DNA from 2 places in the Kiloniella sp. genome. Region 2 is predicted to be linked to the other one. Evidence: riboswitches for the same ligand, from Rfam matches in the RefSeq annotation. Region 2 holds a riboswitch; the other holds the start of a gene.
What was found. A riboswitch is a leader RNA that binds a small molecule or an ion and turns the genes downstream of it on or off. The one in region 2 is predicted to bind thiamine pyrophosphate.
Positions count from the first base shown of each region.

Region 1 (6,138 bases), on a different contig from region 2:
GTATTATGGCCCTTTTAGGCAACAGAGTTCCCTTGGCACTTAAAGTTCTTTTGACAGCCATTGCCATTTTTGATGACTTGGGTGCGATCATTATTATCGCCCTTTTCTATACGGCAGAACTATCCTTGATCTCCCTAGCTCTGGCAGCAGTAGCACTGATCGGCCTCCTCATCCTCAACAGATCCGGCGTCACCGCAAAAACCCCTTATATTCTTGTTGGGATCGTACTTTGGGTCTGTGTTTTGAAGTCTGGTGTTCATGCCACGCTAGCCGGTGTAGCACTTGGTTTTGCCATTCCTTTAAATGGAAAAACAAAAGACAGTGCCAGCCCACTTAAAAACCTGGAACACAACCTCCACCCGTGGGTTGCGTACATGATTTTGCCTGTTTTCGCCTTCGCCAACGCAGGAGTATCGCTTGTTGGTGTTACGATGGGAACGGTTCTTGCCCCCCTTACCCTTGGCATTGCGGGTGGCCTGTTTATCGGTAAACAGATCGGTGTCTTTGGCTTTATCTGGGTAGCCGTCAAATCAAAGATCTGTCGCCTGCCAGAAGGAACCAATTGGACTCAGATCTATGCTCTATCTCTCCTGACAGGAATTGGCTTTACCATGAGTTTGTTTATCGGTGGCCTCGCCTTTGATGATCCAGAAGTCGGAAGCCAAGTTAGAATTGGCGTCCTCAGCGGATCTATACTGTCAGCCTTGGCTGGTTATCTGCTACTGAAACTTTCGCCTGCACCTCAAGACAACGAGGCCACTAAGGTTCCTAAGTAACATTGAGAGATCGCGTAAAAAAGAGTCCGGTAATTCGGGCTCTTTTTGCTTTCCGAAAATTTAACCCATTGGCTGGATATGTCTTGCTGGTTTCTGAGGAAATGTCTAAGGTCAGAAACGGTCTCAACGGGGTGCCCTTTACGGGCTGAGATTTTCCAATAGTGGAATAGACCCGTGGAACCTGAACCGGTTAATACCGGCGGAGGGAATTGAAGACTGGATGCTGTTTGTGATTTTAAAGTTTCTGCCTGAATTAGGCTGAGTTTTTTTAATCAAAAACACATGGCTATTTCCAGATTTTTCAGGTCCTTGCCCGCCCCACTCATTTATGGAGCGTCGCATGATCCTGCGTACAACTATGGCTGCCGTCGCAGCAACAACACTCACCCTTGGTTTGAGCCTTAACGCACAAGCACAAGAACAGGACAAAAAAGTTCTGACCGTTTACACATATGATTCTTTTGCTGCTGACTGGGGCGCAGGCCCTAAGGTAGAAGAAGCTTTCGAAGCCAACTGTGGCTGCGATCTGAAATTTGTAGCGTTAGATTCCTCTGTCGGCATTCTCAGCCGTTTGAAGCTAGAGGGAGAAGACAGTACCGCAGATGTTGTCTTGGGTCTGGATACCAACTTGACCGCGGAGGCCGCTGCCACTGGCCTGTTTACAAAAAGCAACGTAGATCTATCCAACGTCAACCTCCCCATTGATTGGAAAGACGAACAGTTCATTCCTTTTGATTACGGTTATTTTGCCTTTGTTTATGACAGCGAAAAGCTGGCAGACCCACCTGCGAGCCTTGATAGTCTCATTAACGGAAATCCTGATCTGAAAATCATCATTCAGGATCCGCGCAGTTCAACACCGGGTCTTGGTCTGATGATGTGGCTTCAAAATGTATACGGCGATAAATCAGCAGACGCGTGGGAAACGCTTTCCCCAAAAATTGTGACTGTAACCAAGGGATGGAGTGAAGCCTATGGCCTCTTCCTTGATGGCGAAGCAGATATGGTGCTGAGCTATACAACATCCCCTGCATACCACATTATTGCCGAAGAAAAAAAGCAGTATAAAGCCGCTATTTTCTCTGAAGGTCACTACATTCAGGTCGAAGTTGCTGCTCAGTTGAAGACAGCAAAAGAACCAGAACTGGCACAGGAGTTTCTGAATTTCATTACCACTTCAGGTTTCCAGAACGAAATTCCCACCGGCAACTGGATGTATCCGGTTATCGACTTGGGCAAAGACCTTCCCGCTACATTTTCTCAGTTACCACGCCCAGATAAATCACTTCTTTTTTCCCCTGAAGAAGTGAAAAACAATCGGCAAATCTGGATTGATAACTGGCTAAATTCCATCAACCAGTAGATCGAATATAACTGATCGTGTTAATGCCCCGATATCAAGGCGACTCATAATGCAAAGGCCATTACAATCTGTGCAAAAATGGCTGATGTATTTGTGGCCCGGCTTATTAAGCCTCGGCTTTATCGCTTTGATATTGGGTTTTGCCTTTAACGGTCTTTTCTCTGAGATCAAGAACATAGACCTCACCCGTATATTCCAGAACAGCTATCTATACCGGGTGATCGGTTTTACCTTTTTTCAGGCCGCTCTCAGTACACTACTGGCAACGCTTGTTGCTATTCCCGTTGCCCGCGCTCTTGCCAGACGCCCAACCTTGCCCGGACGACAAATTTTCGTGCAACTTGCATCGCTCTCACTCATCATCCCCACTATTGTTGGTGTATTCGGTATTGTCGCCATACATGGTCGTAATGGATGGCTTAATCAGTTTCTTTCCCTATTTGATGTCAAAGCCGGAAATTATCTTTACGGTCTCACTGGAATTCTAATCGCCCACGTTTTCTTTAATGCCCCGCTTCTCTCGCGAATTTTCCTACAAAGTCTTGAAGCTTTGCCGCCGGAATACTGGCGAAACACAGCACAACTTGGCATGACCGGCAAAGATATTTTCCGACTTATTGAATGGCCTCTTCTCCGGCGTATTATTCCTGCATCTTGTGGTCTGGTCTTTCTGCTTTGTTTTACATCTTTTGCCGTTGTCCTTGCTCTTGGGGGTGGTCCTTCTACAAACACTCTGGAAGTTGCCATCTATCAGGCAATCCGCTTTGATTTTGATATTCCCAAAGCTGTCACTCTGTCTCTCGCCCAGTTGAGTCTCTGTTTTATCCTACTCATCATTGGCAGCAAGTTTGCCCGCCACATCACCCTTCAAAAGACAGAAGAGCGGTCTATCCAACGGCTTGATGCCCGTCATACCAGCGCCAAAATAACGGATAGTTTAGCACTTCTAGTGATGGTGTTTTTGGCTATCCCTCCCTTGCTTGCAACAATCTGGAAAGCCTTTTCTCCTCGCTTGATAGCAGTCATAACAGATGAAAAATTATGGATAGCTTCGTTCAACAGTCTGCTCATATCACTAACGGCTGGATGTATCGCACTCATACTTGCCGTAGGTATCGCGCTGATGCTGCGAAGCCTGCAATCGCCCTATCGTCTGGGCAGGCATAGCTTAGCATCTTCCTTTGCGACAATGACTGATTTATCCGGAAGTATTATTCTGCTCCTCCCGCCTTTTGTCCTGGCAACCGGATTATTTATTACCTTCAGAGCAGCTACCAGCCTAACAATATTGGCACCTTTTCTGGTGATCATTGTTAATGCCTTGATGACATTACCGTTTATTCTCAGAATTCTTGTTCCTGCCTTTGAAACCTCAGCACAGAAAAGCGATCATCTATGTGATAATCTGGATATCAACGGGTTAAATCGCATTCGTATTATTGACTGGCCACAGAACAGAAAAGCACTGGGACTCGCCTTGGGATTATCCGTTGCACTATCAACGGGTGATTTAAGTGTCATAGCCCTTTTTGGGACCCAGGATTTTACAACCTTGCCACTTTTAATGTTTCAGAAAATGGGTAGTTACCGATTGGATGATGCCGCAATTACAGCTCTGTTTCTTTGTCTGCAAAGCTTGATGCTCTTTATTTTTATAGAACGCATCATATCTGGAAAGGGTTTCTCCCTTTCGACATTAAGAACCAGCAGGAAGGCTATGCACTGTGCCTGATGATCAAAAAGCACCAGACCAAAAAGCACCAGACCAAAAAGCATCTGCCCCAAAAGCACGGGGTCAGAAAACAAATGGTCACGAATCATTCCAGGGATTGAGTATTGAGAAACTGTCCTATCAGCATCACGGCAGTGAAGAGGTTTTGGATTTTGATTTGAGGATAGAGCCCAATGAACTCGTCGCAATCCTTGGACCTTCAGGTGCCGGGAAATCAACTCTTCTGAGCTTAATTGCGGGTTTTGAAAACCCCGCTGCTGGCGCCATTAAATTTGAAGGTAAAGAGCTTACCCATCTTTCACCGTCAGAACGTCCAATCACAAGCCTCTTTCAAGAACACAATCTTTTTGCCCATTTGACGGCCGAAGAAAATATTGGTTTGGGTATTCATCCCGGCTTACGCCTGACAAATCAAAACAAAGACCTAATAACAAAAGCACTCAATGATGTTGATCTCAAAGGGTTGGAGAAACGTCTTCCTGCCGAATTATCAGGCGGCCAACGGCAACGCGTAGCGCTCGCAAGATGTTTGGTCAGGCGAAGACCGATTTTATTGCTAGATGAACCTTTCAGTGCTCTTGATCAGGATTTGCGTAAAGGAATGCTAAAACTGGTGAAGGATCTCCACAAGAATCACCACCTTTTAACACTGATGGTCACACATATAAAAGAAGATGCAGATGCCATTGCGGATCGGATTGTCCACCTTTCCTAATCAAAAATAAGCGACTGACTCAAACAGGCTCTGTTCACAAAACTTTGAAGCAAGCCCATACTACACCCCTGTCTTTGAACTGGTGCAAAATATTCAGCTGTTCTACACTTACGCCTGAACCCATCTTTGAAATAGCCGTAAAACCGGAATTCTCATGCTTAAAATTCAGACACTACTCGCCACAGTTACCCTTTTAACTGTTGGACTTTTTACATCTGCGCATGCCGCCGATGAATCACGCCTGAACAAAATTCTCAGTTCTGGAGAGTTAAGAGTTGGCACCACTGGGGACTGGAACCCCATGACTATCAAAAACACGACAACAGGTAACTACGAAGGTTTTGATATCGACGTTGTCACCGAGTTGGCCAAAGACATGGGCGTCAAACTGACCTTTGTTCCCACGGACTGGAAAACACTGATCAACGGTGTCGTTGCCAATAAGTACGACATGACAACATCTGCCTCTCTAAATCCAAAACGCATGGCCGTTGCTGGCTATACCGACAGCTATTACAACGTCGGAACCGTGCCGCTAACGCTGAAAAAGCATCTCGATAAATTCAATTCCTGGGATGACATAAACAAGACTGATGTGTCCGTAGCAACTACTCTTGGCACCGTGCAAGAGCAACAAGCCAAAGAGTATTTCCCGCTGGCCCAACTAAAGTCTGTTGAAGCCCCCGCACGCGATTTTCAGGAAGTTCTATCTGGTCGCGCTATGGTACACATTACCTCCAACGTTGAGGCGGCTACTCTCGTTCAAAAATATGAGCAAATGGCCATTGTACCTGTGAAAAAAGCACGTTCACCTACACCACTCGCAATGCTAATTTCCCAAGACGATCAAGTATGGATCAACTACCTCAACCATTGGATCCAGCTTAAAAAGACTCAAGGCTTTTTCAACAAGCTTGCCGTAAAATGGAAATTAGCTGAATAAACCAGTCTCCATATCTCTATGAAATAACGGGCTGTTCGCGGTTCGTTATTCTTGTCGTCGGTCCTAAGAAGTAAATTCGCCATGATTTTTTACGCTGTTCCAGTCAGCAACTTTTGCACTAAAGTTGAAATTGTTCTGACATTAAAAGGCCTTTCAGCCGAGGTTCGTCTGCCCCCGTCTGGTTATGGCTCGGCTGAGTACAAATCTATTGTTCCTGCAGGTACCGTTCCTGCCCTAGTTGATGGGGATTTTGTTCTAAGTGAATCAGACAGTATTTGTGAATATCTGGAAGAGGAATACCCGCAACAAACCTTGCTACCTCACACCATAGAAGACCGCGCTAAAGTGCGAATGTTGGCTCGGTTACATGACTTGAAGATTGAGCCGCTGATAAGGTCTCTTTTTAAACATATGGCGCCAACACAAAGAGACATCGAGTTTATCGAAACAACAAAATCTTCACTTTCCCAACAATTAGATCTTTTGATCCAGCTTGGCAGTTTTCACCCCTTCATAGCAGGAGAAGACATAAGCCTAGCTGATTGCGGATATGCGCCAAGCCTGTTACTTGCGCAGAAAATGTTCATTGAAAGCAGTGTAGATTTCACA
Region 1 is NZ_JBLXHT010000005.1:143,827-149,964, forward strand. Features, by position in the region: gene nhaA (Na+/H+ antiporter NhaA) at 1-776, shown strand, start outside; TPP riboswitch at 894-1,002, shown strand; gene thiB (thiamine ABC transporter substrate binding subunit) at 1,117-2,139, shown strand; gene thiP (thiamine/thiamine pyrophosphate ABC transporter permease) at 2,189-3,871, shown strand; gene thiQ (thiamine ABC transporter ATP-binding protein) at 3,864-4,586, shown strand; gene ACN0QW_RS10280 (transporter substrate-binding domain-containing protein) at 4,741-5,529, shown strand; gene ACN0QW_RS10285 (glutathione S-transferase family protein) at 5,611-6,138, shown strand, end outside.
Region 1: it holds a riboswitch for thiamine pyrophosphate, as region 2 does, so the genes downstream of both, thiB (thiamine ABC transporter substrate binding subunit) here and thiD (bifunctional hydroxymethylpyrimidine kinase/phosphomethylpyrimidine kinase) in region 2, are expected to answer to the same signal.

Region 2 (13,722 bases):
AAGTGACGCCAAAGGATCTTGAAAAATCACCTGAAGATCAGAGCGCACATTCCGCAATTCTTCAGCCTTCATGCCACCCATTTCTTGACCAAACCAGGCAACTTGCCCGTCGGTTGGTTTTAGAAGGCGCAAAACAGCACGCCCAAGTGTCGATTTACCACAACCGGACTCCCCCACAACGCCCAGTGTTTCACCCGCTTTAACCTGGAAGGAAATACCATCGACAGCTTTGAGCAATCCTGGCTTTGTGAACAACTTACCGCTTGGGATCGAAAAATGAACCTTGAGATCCTTTACATCAAGAAGGACTTCCTGGGACATACTCATGCGACATCCTCCTCTCTATAACAGGCATTATGACTTCCGCTTGGTGTCTCAAACAGCGGCGGACGTTCACAAAGGCATCGATCCCGTACATGGATACAGCGCGGCGCAAATGCACAGCCTTGTGGTAAACGCTGCAGGTTTGGCGGCTGTCCGGGAATGGTTACCAGCTCATTGCTATGCGTTTTTTCATCAAGTCTTGGCGTAGAGGCCAAAAGCCCCTGACTATAGGGATGACGCGGTGCAGAGAAAACCTCGTGAACAGAAGAGCGTTCAACAATGCGCCCGGCATACATGACATTCAAGGTGTCACATAGTCCAGCAACAACGCCGAGATCATGGGTAATCATGACAATGGCCGTATTGAACTCACTCTTCAGTTTCCGCATTAGATCCAAGATTTGTGCCTGAATAGTCACATCCAATGCCGTCGTGGGTTCATCCGCAATCAACAAAGCTGGCTCACACAACAGTGCCATTGCAATCATCACACGTTGACGCATGCCACCAGAAAATTCATGCGGGTACATATCAAAGCGTTTTTCAGCCTCGGGAATTCCCACTTTGTCGAGCATGTTAAGTGCTTCTGACCTTGCAGCTTGCTCGCTCATACCTTTGTGGAGAACCAAAACTTCTGTGAGCTGTTTTGATACTTTAAGGTAAGGATTCAGAGATGTCATGGGATCCTGAAAAATCATGGACATTGATTGCCCACGGATCTTGTTCAACTCATCCGCACTTAGGCCAATCAACTCGCGTCCCAAAAGCTTGGCACTACCCGTTGTTTTACCGTTAGAGGCCAACAGCCCCATGATAGCGAGAAAGGTCTGACTCTTACCCGACCCTGACTCACCAACAACCCCTAATGCTTCACCCGCTTTAATCGTGAAATTCATGTTATTTACGGCATTCACAGGACCTTCTGGGGTAGAGAAGGTCACAGAGAGGTCTTTCACCTCAAGAATAATATCACTCATTTTCAGACCTCCCTAGCGATCGCGAGGATCTAACGCATCGCGCAGACCATCGCCAATAAAGTTAAAGCAAAAAAGGATGATTGCCAGTGCACTCGCCGGGAACAACAGTGTCCAAGGTGCAGATTCCATCTGTTGGGCACCTTCTGAAATTAACACGCCCAGACTTGTCATCGGCTCCTGTACTCCAAGACCAAGGAAAGAAAGGAAGCTTTCGATCAGAATAACCTGTGGGATTGTAAGTGTTACATAAACAATCACAGGCCCCAGCGCATTGGGAATAATGTGTCTGCGAATAATGTTAAAGTTACTCACGCCTGATGCACGGGCAGCTTCGACAAACTCTCTATTTTTAATAGAAAGCGCCTGACCGCGAACAATACGGGCCATGGTCAACCATTCAACCGCCCCCAATGCCGCAAAAATCAGGAAGATGTTTCGTCCGAAGATTACCATCAACAGAATCACAAAGAACATGAAAGGCATGGAATACATAATATCCACAAATCGCATCATAATGTGATCTGTACGTCCACCGACGTAACCGGAAATCGCGCCATAAGTAACACCAATGATCAATGACACACCTGTTGCTACCAAACCAACAAGCATAGATACACGAATACCGTACAATGTTCGGACAAAAAGATCTCGACCATTGGTATCTGTACCAAAGTAAAACCCAGCTTCCATATCCGGTGCAGCTTGAATGTAATCCCAATAGACTTCGTCAAAAGGATTAGGATGTATCCAAGGCCCAATAACCGCAATAAGAACGATGCTCAACAACACAACACAGCTGACCACAGAGGCCTTGTTTATCAGCAATCGCCTGAATGCATCCTGCCAAAGGCTACGGCCCTGAATTTCCTTTTCGTCGGAACCTGTACTTTTCATTTCCATATCAACTGCCATTATCCCATCCTCACTTTTGGATCGAGGAAGCCATAGATAATATCAACGATTAGATTGAAAGTGATAATCAACGATCCGTAAAAAATCACGACACCCATCACGAGGGTATAATCCCGGTTTAATGCTCCTTGAACAAAGTAACGTCCGATACCGGGAATACCGAAGATCTGTTCAATCACAACAGAGCCTGTGATCACAGCAGCTGAGGCTGGTCCTAAATAGGATACAACAGGTAACATCGCTGCCTTCAAGGCATGACGGCTAAGCATCAACCGTTCAGGCAAACCTTTAGCCCGCGCCGTACGGACAAAGTTAGATCGCAGAACTTCGATCATCGATCCACGTGTCAGCCGCGCGATATAGGCAATTTGCGGCAAAGCCAATGCGACAATCGGTAAAAAGGCTTGGGATACACTCTCGCCCCAGCCTCCAACGGGAAGCATGTTTAAATAGACCCCGAACACCAAAGTTAAGAGTGGTGCCATTACAAAGTTAGGAATGGTAATACCCGTCATCGCCGTTGCCATAACAGCATAATCGATAAGTGAATTTTGTTTAAGAGCAGCAACTGCACCAAGGGATACACCAATTGTAATCGCCAAAAAAATCGCCGTTAAGCCAAGCGTTAGCGACACTGGAAAACCAGCCGCGATAAGTTCGGTAACAGAAAAATCTCTATATTGGAAAGAAGGGCCAAAATCCCCCTGTATAGCACTTCCAAGATAATACAGGTACTGCTCCCACAAGGGATCATCCAAGTGATAAACAGCATTCAGATTTGCAGCGACTTCCGGAGGTATCGTGCGTTCCTTGTCAAATGGTCCGCCTGGGGCTGAACGGATAAGGAAGAACGCAAGTGTAACAATTATAAGTAGCGTCGGAATAGCCCCGGCCAGACGCTTTAAAATAAACGACAACATTTACTATGTCCTGACAAAAAAATCCGGCGCGCCACCAACGTGATGACGCGCCGAGACATTATTGGGAAACCGGAATTTCCTATTTCTCGATAGTGATGTATTGCGAACGGATATGATCCATCACATTACTCTGCCAGCCTTTAACATAAGGCTTAACCATACGCTTAGTCACATAGTGATAGATCGGTGCAACAGCATTCGCTTCCAAGAAGATTGCTTCAGCTTTCATCAACAACTCTTTACGTTTTGTTGCATCCTGCTCAAGTCCAGCTTGTTTAAGCAAACTATCGAACTCAGGATTATCAAAACCAGTATCGTTTAGACCAGAATCAGACAACCATAGCTCTAGGAAAGTGTTGGGATCGTTATAGTCACCAATCCAACCCGCACGGAAAGCTTGCGTCGCTTCTTTAAGCTTACGTGTTTCGAGGTAAACTTTCCATTCTTCGTTAACTAGGTTGACCTTAGCACCAAAAGTTTTCTTCCACATACTTGCAACCGCAATCGCGATCTTCTTGTGGTTATCACTGGTGTTATAACGAAGCTCAATCTCTATTGGATTATCTTTAGAATAGCCTGCTTCTTCATAAAGCTTTAAGGCTTCAGCGTTACGTGCAGCCTGGTCTTTCGCTTTAAAGTCAGAATAAACAGGATCATAGCCGGTAACACCAGGGACAACAAAAGCATAGGCAGGCACTTCACCAGCAGTCACAATGTTTGTCGTTAGAATGTCACGATCAATGGCCATCGAAAATGCTTTACGTAATTTCGGGTCATTGAACGGTGGCTTTGTCATGTTAAAGCCATAGTAATAAGTTCCAAGATAGTTAGAAACATGGAACTCATCAGCCATGTTTTCTTTGATCCACTTAATCTGATCATTTGGAACTTCGTAAGTCCAGTCCAGCTCGCCCGCACGATAACGCTTAAGGGCTGTTGTCTGGCTTTCAGTCGGATAGTAAACAACTTTATCTAACTTAACTGTGTCTTTATTCCAATATGTATCTGATTTCACAGAAACAATACGAGATTGCGGTGTCCATTCATCAAGTTTGAAGGCACCGTTTGACACCATATTGCCAGGACGTGTCCAAGCTTCACCGTGAGATTCAACAGTAGCTTTATGAACAGGGTAAGCAACTGAGTGCGTGATCATACCAAGGAAGTAAGGGGCAGGACCTTCCAGCTGAACTTCAAGCGTTTTGTCATCAGCAGCTTTTACACCAAGCTTATTGATATCCTTTTCTTCCCCACCTGCAATTGCTTGCGCATTTTGAAGAGGATACAGCAGAAACGAATATTCTGAACCTGTCGTAGGGTTCACAGCGCGTTGCCACGCAAAAACAAAATCATGCGCCGTTACGGGATCACCATTGCTCCATACGGCATCATCACGAATTTTAAAGGTAAACTGAGTTCCATCATCACTGATTGTCCAGCTTTCGGCCTGCCCTGGAATTATCGCACCATCGGTGTTTTCAGCTGTAAGACCTTCGAACAAGTCACGTAGAATATGCGAAGAAGGTACACCTTCCGAAATTTGCGGATCAAGCGATCCTGGCTCAGAACCATTACCTCTATGAAAAACCATTTCCTTAACTGGAGTTTCGATTTCCTTTTCAGCAACTTTTTCTTCTTCTTTTTTCATAAAAAAGAAGAAACCAGCTGCGATTGCAACTATAAGCAACAAAAGCACTAGTATTTTTTTGTTCATAATATCCTCATGTTTCGAACAAAAAGTTAGCCCTTCTCACTTCAAAGGGACTCTACCCACTACTTTAAATAATCAAAAAATTAATCAGTTTTTTTTAGCAAAGCAGAGTTTAACTTTTCACTCTTTCCCTGTTGTTACTGTTCGTTGTGCGTACCAGATAATTTTATATCCTTGCGTGCGACATACACAAAGTGACCTTCTTTTCGCTCAATGACAAGAGCTGGTCTTTACTTTAGATCAAGTCGGTAATAAACGTAGCAAAACAGCCATTTTATTTTATTAATTGATCAAAACTGGTGAGCATTTCAGTATTATACTTTATACAAAGAAGAGAATCCAGCCTAAGTCGCTTAGGTCACAAAAAAAGCCGCCCGATATCAACAATCGAGCAGCTTTCTAACCATCGTTTTCTTGAATTTTAACTTACTTTGCAGCAGTAATAATAATTTCTACGCTCAATTCTGCACGTGCAAGTTTAGCTTCACCGCAAGCACGAGCCGGGGCATAACCTTCTGGTACCCAAGCATTCCAAACTTCATTGAGTTCAGCGAAATATTTCATATCACTTAACCAGATCACAGCCTGTAGGATTTTGGTTTTGTCACTTCCGACAGACTCCAAACATGTATCAATTTTTTTCAAAATCTCTTTTGTCTGTTCAGTGACAGAATCACCCGCTGTACCCACTTGGCCAGAGAGGTAAACAGTATTACCATGTTCAACAATTTTACTGGATCGCGCCGTCGTGTCGTGACGAATAATTTCACTCATGAAGATAACTCCCTAATAAAAAACACACCCCTTTGGATGAGATGCTCTATATGCGTCAAAACATATCCCTAGGTCCAGATTTGAGTAAAATATAAACCAGAAAATCAAAAATAACTTTCTCTCTTGCCTATTTTTAAAAGCACCGCATAATTCAGTAAATCTCGTCGGGGTGCTCAATCAATCAACATTGATACAGCTGAGAGGCAAACGCCAACCCGCAGAACCTGATCCGGTTAATACCGGCGGAGGAAATTGAGATGCTAAGATTAGTTAAAGCACGACTAATCCTTCCCGATAAAGGAAACAGCATTAACAACTTCCTCTGGAAATAAAACGGAGGAAAGTATGTCTGCACCAATAGCCCTAACAATCGCCGGATCAGACAGTGGTGGTGGCGCAGGTATTCAAGCTGATATCAAAACAATGTCTGCTCTGGGTGTATATGCCGCATCGGTTATTACAGCTTTGACGGCACAAAATACCTGTAAAGTTCATTCGATTTTCCCTGTATCAACTGATTTCATACAAGATCAGCTATATACCGTTTTTGAAGACCTGAACGTCAGAGCTATCAAAATCGGTATGCTGGGCACGCCAGATATCATCAAATCTGTTGCAGGTGTTTTAAAAAATTACCCACAAATCCCCATCGTTCTTGACCCAGTTATGGTGGCAAAAAGCGGTGACAAACTTCTACAGGATGATGCTGTTGCAAGTCTGATAGAAAACCTGCTTCCCCTTGCCGAAATTATTACCCCCAATCTTCCGGAAGCAGCCGTCTTGACTGGTAAAAAAGAACCAGCTTCCATTGAAGAAATGAAGAGCATGCTCTCGACACTTCAGGCTATCACTCCTAAAGCTATTCTTCTAAAGGGGGGACACCTTGGCGGTAACAAAAGCGATGACTTGCTCTTTGACGGACAAAACGAAATCTGTCTGAGTTCACCGCGCATAAGTACCCAAAACAGTCATGGAACCGGATGCACTCTCTCTGCAGCTATTGCTTCTGGCATAGCAAAGGGACTTACACTTTTAGAAGCTGTCAATACGGCCAAAGAATACCTTACAGCAGCGCTTCGTCACGCCGATACCCTCGAAGTAGGTAAAGGACATGGCCCAGTTCATCACTTTCATAACAGTTGGAAAGTTTGACCATGAGGTTACTTACAACAAATTAGGCGAATTGCGTTAATGACATCCCAGACAGCAAGTAGCATCCATATTCAAAATTTTTACCTTTCCTATCAAGACAGGCAGATTTTCAAAAACTTTTCCCTTAGCATGAAAGGCGGAAAGTGGAATGTTCTATTGGGACGTAGTGGTGTTGGAAAATCATCCCTTCTCAAAGCAATCGCGGGCCTTCTTCCACCATCCACTTACCAAGGCACAATCAAAGCAGACGATGGTTCTCTTTTATCCGAACAAATAAGCTGGATGACGCAGGATGCCTTGCTACTTCCCTGGCTCAGCGTTTTACAAAATGTCCTGATCGGCAACAAGCTAAGACAAATTTCCGGGTCCGAAGCTATTTGTGAAATAAAAGCAAAATCGCTATTGGTAGATTTAGGGATGGGATCCTTTCTGGATATGAAACCAGACAGCTTGTCCGGCGGTATGCGTCAAAGGACAGCTTTGGCTAGAACACTATTGGACGATCGCCCAATTGTTCTATTGGATGAGCCCTTCTCGGCACTGGATGCCATAACACGCGCAGAAATGCACGACCTCACCTTTCGATATCTGACGAACAAAACCGTTGTCATGATCACCCACGATCCGCTTGAGGCCTTAAAACTCGCAGACATAGTTTACGTGTTGAAAGGGCCGACAATTTCCAGTGTAGAGACATTAACGCCTTCTACCTTCCCACCACGAAACATCAAGAACGAACTTGTGCTTGAAGAGCACGAAACTTTGATGAAACAGCTTTCTGATAACGAAGGTTTATCATGATAAAGTGCGCACGCCCGTTCATAATTATTACCGGACTTCTTCTGGCTTGGCAGTTGTTGATTTATACGACCGAAGTTCCGCCCTATATCCTCCCCGATCCCCTATCTGTTTTTCAAGCGCTGTTTGAGCGATTTGATACACTGATCAACCACGCAGGCATAACCCTGCTTGAAATTATTCTTGGTTTTCTTATTGGCAGCTTGCTGGGATGTTGTTCGGCCTTGGTCCTTGCCACAGTTAAATCGGCACGTGACTGGTTAACACCTTTGCTTGTCATCACTCAGTCTTTGCCTGTTTTTGCCCTCGCACCGATTTTGGTTTTGTGGCTAGGTTATGGCCTAGCGTCAAAAATAACTATGGCTGTCCTCATTATATACTTCCCGGTAACTGCGGCGTTCTATGACGGACTTAGGCGCACACCAAAAGACTGGCAAGCACTGGCTCAGGTCATGGGGGCAAAACCACTGGCTTTTCTGGTCCACGTTCGCATCCCTCTTGCCTTGCCCGCACTTTCATCAGGCTTGCGCGTCGCAATGGCCACAGCACCAATTGGGGCCATCGTCGGCGAGTGGGTTGGTTCATCAGAGGGTCTAGGCTACCTAATGCTTCATGCAAACGGACGTATGCAAATTGATCTGATGTTTGCCGCCCTCCTCATACTCTCCATCATGGCTGTTTCTCTCTATCTGACAACAGACCACCTCCTACACAAACTTCTTCGACACCTTTCACTTGATGACCATAAAACACGATAAATAACCTTACATAAGGACCTTATAATGTTACGAAAATTTATCTCTACGGCTCTTGCGTTGACCAGCTTGTTAAGCTTTTCATCACAAGCTGTTGCCAATGAAAAATTAACCGTCTTATTAGACTGGTTCGTGAACCCTGATCACGCCACACTTGTTGTTGCCAAAGAAAAGGGCTTCTTTAGTGAACAGGGGTTAGACGTAGATCTGATCGCCCCGGCAGATCCGAACGATCCGCCCAAACTGGTTGCAGCAGGAAAGGCCGCGCTTGCGGTTTCTTACCAACCTCAACTTCATTTACAAGTCGCCGAAGGGCTTCCGCTAACCCGTGTGGGAACACTGGTGGCGACGCCATTGAATTCGCTTGTTGTCCTTAAAGACAGCCCAATTAAATCCATTGTTGACTTGAAAGGTCGTAAAGTCGGTTATTCCGTTGGCGGCTTCGAAGATGTTATTCTAGATGCAATGCTGGAAAAACACGGTCTCGGCGTAAAAGATGTAGAACTGATCAATGTGAATTTCACACTCTCCCCCTCCCTTATTTCAGGTCAGGTTGACGCCGTCATCGGGGCTTTCCGTAACTTTGAATTGAACCAGATGGATATTGTTGGAAAGCCAGGTCGGGCATTCTACGTCGAAGAGGAAGGCGTACCTTCATATGACGAACTTATTCTGGTAGCAAACAATCAGAATGTCGACGACCCGCGCTTTCCCCGTTTTCTCAAAGCTTTAGAGCAAGCCACCACTTATCTTATAAATCACCCACAAGAAAGCTGGACCCTTTTCATCAAAGCCTATCCAGATCTTGACGACGAACTGAACCGAAGAGCCTGGAAGGATACTCTTCCGCGATTTGCTCTACGTCCAGCGGCTTTGGATGAAGGACGTTACAGCGATTTTGCAGATTTCTTGAAAGCAAAAGACCTGATTAAAGAAGTTGGAGATGTATCTAATTATGCAGTGACCATTAAATAGCATTACCCATTATATAAAAGATAAGGGCTACCCGACTAAAGGTGGCCCTTATTGATTCCCGTATTATTTAAAGGGACTTTGTTTTTCTTGAGCAAACAATACCAAAACAGATGCAACAACCAACCAGATGATCATCGGGATAAATCCGGCTTCAAAAGCAGGAACATCATAGATACGCTGCCCCGCTTCTGTTGCACCATTCCAGTTTAGATCTATCAAAATACCCGTCAGAGGTTGCAGAACCATTGGGCCAATCATAACACCTGTATTACACCAACCTAGCGATGTTCCTTGCAGTCGAGCAGGAACAGCTTCTTTGGCCCAGGACAGGCCAACAATCATAATACAACTTCCTGCGGCGGCAGAAAATAATGCCAAACCAAGAACAATCAGAGGAAGATCAGGTATCTGCGTAACAACAAACCAACCTAACGCAGCCACAAGTGCCAGCACAAAAAAAGGTATTTTTCGTTTCCCTGATGCATCGGACCAATGCCCCAGCAATACGCCGCTTCCGGCCCACACAAGCAATGTAACAGTGGTAATTAGTGCTGCTTCTGATGTGGAGAAACCATAAGCGACCTTGAGAAAAGGCACTCCCCAAAGCCCCCCAAAGGTAAGCATTGACCCTGCAGATGCTCCGCATGCCAACGTCAAAAGAAAAACCGTACGATAGGTAATGGCTTCTTTTAAATCAGCCCAAATGGACTGTTTTGGTTGAGTTTCATCGTGCTCATGACCATAGCTTTTATAGCCAAGATCCGTCGGATCATCCCGCAACCAAATGCCTGTAGCTAATGCCAGTACACCTGTAATCCCTGCAAAGCCAAGCATGACATAGCGCCAGCCAATCAACTCTATCATTTGCTGTAGTGGCGCCCCCGCAACAACAGCCCCCAGGTTGCCGGACAGAAGTCCAAGGCCAACCAGAAGTGCAAAGCGTTTTAGGTCAAACCAATGCAGAGCTATCTTCATCATGGTGACAAAAGCAACAGCCACTGAGCCACCGATCAACAAGCGACCAAAACTGATAATCCAGTAATTAGGCGCAAGTGCAAAAATCGCAGTTCCGATTGCCGCGACAATCGCCCCTGTTGTTAAAAGTTTTCGCGGGCCAAAACGATCCGCCATAACGCCAACAGGTACTTGCATAACCACATAACTATAATAATAAAAGCTCGCCAACGTCCCTAAGGTTGTTGCCGTCAATCCAAACTCAATCGTCAAAGGCTCTGCCATAACGCCAAAGGCAATACGGTGAAAGAACCCAATCAAGAAGAGCATGGCCCCCAATAACCACATCAACCAAGACAAGTTGGCTGGTGGCTTTTGCAATGACACAGGTTTATCGGGCATAACAGCAGACTGCGACAAATGAATTTTCCCTATGAAGAGATCATGTGAAGAAAGGATAGCTCAATAGCAAATTTTTCTGCAGCTATCCACAGACAGGATAATTTTGACGTAACCAATCAGTAACCGATAGCAACCCGTTAGGCAAAGATTTAGGCTGATTTGATCTCGACGTTTATATCGACGTAAAATTGTACGAAGACAGAGTTATATCAGGGTATGAAAGCACTATATAATAGTTGCCATCACACCCCGATATAATGACTGGCGAGCGTTTAATAAGCATGATGCCTGTAAGATTAGCAAAGCCTAATCTTACACATTCACTTTCGCAAAAATGCCACCCACTTTTTCATTCCCTCAACAAACTCTCGACCTTTAACAAATCATCCAGTTTGTTGGCGTTGAAAAAGGGATCAACCGTTTCATTCCCGATGACAACATCATCGAATGAAACGTGACAAATTCCATGACGTTCAGTCCAGCGATCGACCTTGCGCATTTCTTCGAACACGATTGCTTTGCGTAAATCATCACGTAGAGCAACAGACCACAAACCAACAACAGGATGTGTTCGCCCATGCGACATGGCGCAAGCCAAAGGTAAGTCTTGTTTGCTCGCCTCTGATACTAATCTTTCAACGAGATCCATAGGCACAAAAGGCCCATCACAAGGAACAGATATCATCCATTTCGCATCAGGCGAATGTGTTGCAACCCACTCTAACCCCGTGAGCACCCCAGCCAAAGGGCCGGGATTATCATCAACGACGTCTGCTGCTACAGGCAACGAAAAAGCCTTAAATCGTTCACTATCACCATTAGCGTTTAACACCAGCGGTCCGACCTGTGGTTTTATTCGCTTGATAATGCGGGTGAGCAAGCTCTCCCCCGCCAATGATTTCATGCCCTTATCACCGCCACCCATGCGGCGGGCCAGCCCACCGGCCAGTATCACACCCGCAACATCAGTCATCGGCTTGGCTCTCTTTAGTTTCAGTTCCTTGGCTTATATTATCTGTCCCACGGGCTGCCGCTCTTTGATGGCGTGGGTTTTCATCTTCCAAATCAGCGTCCTGATGGTCGAATACAATTCGGTCCTGTCCGGCCAGGGCTGTGAAACGTTTACCCTTGGCGCGACCAATTAATGTAAGACCCGCTTCTTTTGCCAGATCAACACCCCATGCCGTGAAGCCGGAACGGGAAACCAGTACAGGAATACCCATCTGCACTGTTTTTATCACCATCTCTGATGTCAAACGACCCGTTGTGTAAAAGATTTTGTCTGAAGCTGTAATGTTATTCAAAAACATATAACCGGCAATTTTATCAACGGCGTTATGACGCCCGACATCTTCGATATAAATCAAAGGCTGATCGCTCTGACATAAAACACACCCATGTATCGCACCAGCTTCCAAGTACAAACTCGGCACCATGTTGATTTTACGGCTGAGTGCGTAGATCCATGATGTGTGAATTTTGGCATCCGAAGGTAGTTTTATATCTTCGAACTTTTCCATCAAATCCCCAAAGACAGTCCCTTGAGCGCATCCAGATGTTCGTGTTTTCTTTTTGAGTTTTTCTTCGTAGTTGGTTTCACGTTCGGTTCGAACCACAACCAAATCCAGCTCTTCATCCACATCAATGGCTGTGATCACATCATCACGGCGTAGCATATTTTGATTTAAAAGATAGCCAACTGCCAAATAATCAGGGTAATCACCGATGGTCATCATCGTTACAATTTCCTGCCCATTCAGGAAAAGAGTTAAAGGTTTTTCGACCACAACAGGAATTTCAATTACATTTCCATCCTGATCCGTTCCTTTTACCGCTTCAGTTAATCCTTCTTTCGACGGATCGGGGCGCAAGACAAATTCTTCCAACGTTTCCAAAGAGGCTTTTGCCATACGTCTGGATGTCGTACTGGCCTGATTCTTATCTTTCATAAAACGGTCCGCATTAAATCTCTACAGGTCTGCTGATATCATTCAAACACTAAATCCCATGCACTATGTCGGGTTTTCTCATTATGAACAAGAAAAGGCCTAATCGTGATTTACGATCTTATATTCGGCTTGGACTAGGGCATTTATTTAGAATTTAAATCCATAAAAAACATCTGATCACTTCAACATATCTTCTTGCTTTCATGGCAGTGACAAGGGTTAATACATCACAATAAATTGGACAGACTCCTGATACCCTATTTCTCTGCGAGTATCATGGCGTTCTGAACCATACAAACGAATATATAATTGCTATCTCGGAGGCACATCATGATTTCAAAAAATTTGGGATCCAAATTTATTGCAGCTACTTTAGCACTTGGCCTATCGCTTCCATTTGCAGCGCAAGCTGAAGATGTTGTTGTTGCCACAACTGCTATTGTCGAACACCCCGCTCTTGATGCGGTACGTGACGGCGTACGCGACGAACTGAAAGCTCAGGGCTACGAAGAAGGTAAAAACCTTACGTTCCTTTATAAAAGTGCACAGGGTAATCCCGCAACTGCAGCTCAAATTGCCAGAGAATACATTGGGAATGGTCCTGATGTTATCGTCCCAATTGCAACGCCTTCTGCACAAGCTGTTGTCGCAGCGACAAAAGACATTCCCGTTGTTTTCTCTGCCGTTACCGACCCTGTCGCAGCCAAGCTTGTTGCCAATGAAGGTCCATCAGGTACAAATGTTACAGGCGTGAGCGATCTTTCACCTATTGATCAGCACATTGCCCTGATCAAGGAACTGACACCAAATGCGAAAAGCATCGGTGTTCCCTATAACCCGGGCGAAGCAAACTCTGTTGTTCTATTGGATCTTGTGAAGAAACACGGTGCAGCCCAAGGCTTTGACGTTATTGCATCCCCGGCAACAAAAACGGGTGAAGTGCTAACCGCGGCACAAAACCTGATCGGTAAAGCCGATGTTATTTATGTTGCAACGGACAACACAATCATCTCAGCTTTCGAAGCTGTGGTGAAAGTTGGTATCGATCACCAGATCCCTGTTTATGCTGGGGATACAGATTCTGTAAAACGTGGCGCAATGGCCGCGCTGGGTTTTGAT
Region 2 is NZ_JBLXHT010000003.1:357,229-370,950, forward strand. Features, by position in the region: gene ACN0QW_RS07695 (ABC transporter ATP-binding protein) at 1-327, opposite strand, end outside; gene ACN0QW_RS07700 (ABC transporter ATP-binding protein) at 324-1,301, opposite strand; gene ACN0QW_RS07705 (ABC transporter permease subunit) at 1,314-2,213, opposite strand; gene oppB (oligopeptide ABC transporter permease OppB) at 2,213-3,133, opposite strand; gene ACN0QW_RS07715 (peptide ABC transporter substrate-binding protein) at 3,213-4,847, opposite strand; gene ACN0QW_RS07720 (RidA family protein) at 5,271-5,618, opposite strand; TPP riboswitch at 5,774-5,887, shown strand; gene thiD (bifunctional hydroxymethylpyrimidine kinase/phosphomethylpyrimidine kinase) at 5,964-6,770, shown strand; gene ACN0QW_RS07730 (ABC transporter ATP-binding protein) at 6,810-7,571, shown strand; gene ACN0QW_RS07735 (ABC transporter permease) at 7,568-8,326, shown strand; gene ACN0QW_RS07740 (ABC transporter substrate-binding protein) at 8,351-9,298, shown strand; gene ACN0QW_RS07745 (MFS transporter) at 9,362-10,672, opposite strand; gene mobA (molybdenum cofactor guanylyltransferase MobA) at 11,004-11,627, opposite strand; gene fdhD (formate dehydrogenase accessory sulfurtransferase FdhD) at 11,620-12,564, opposite strand; gene ACN0QW_RS07760 (ABC transporter substrate-binding protein) at 12,934-13,722, shown strand, end outside.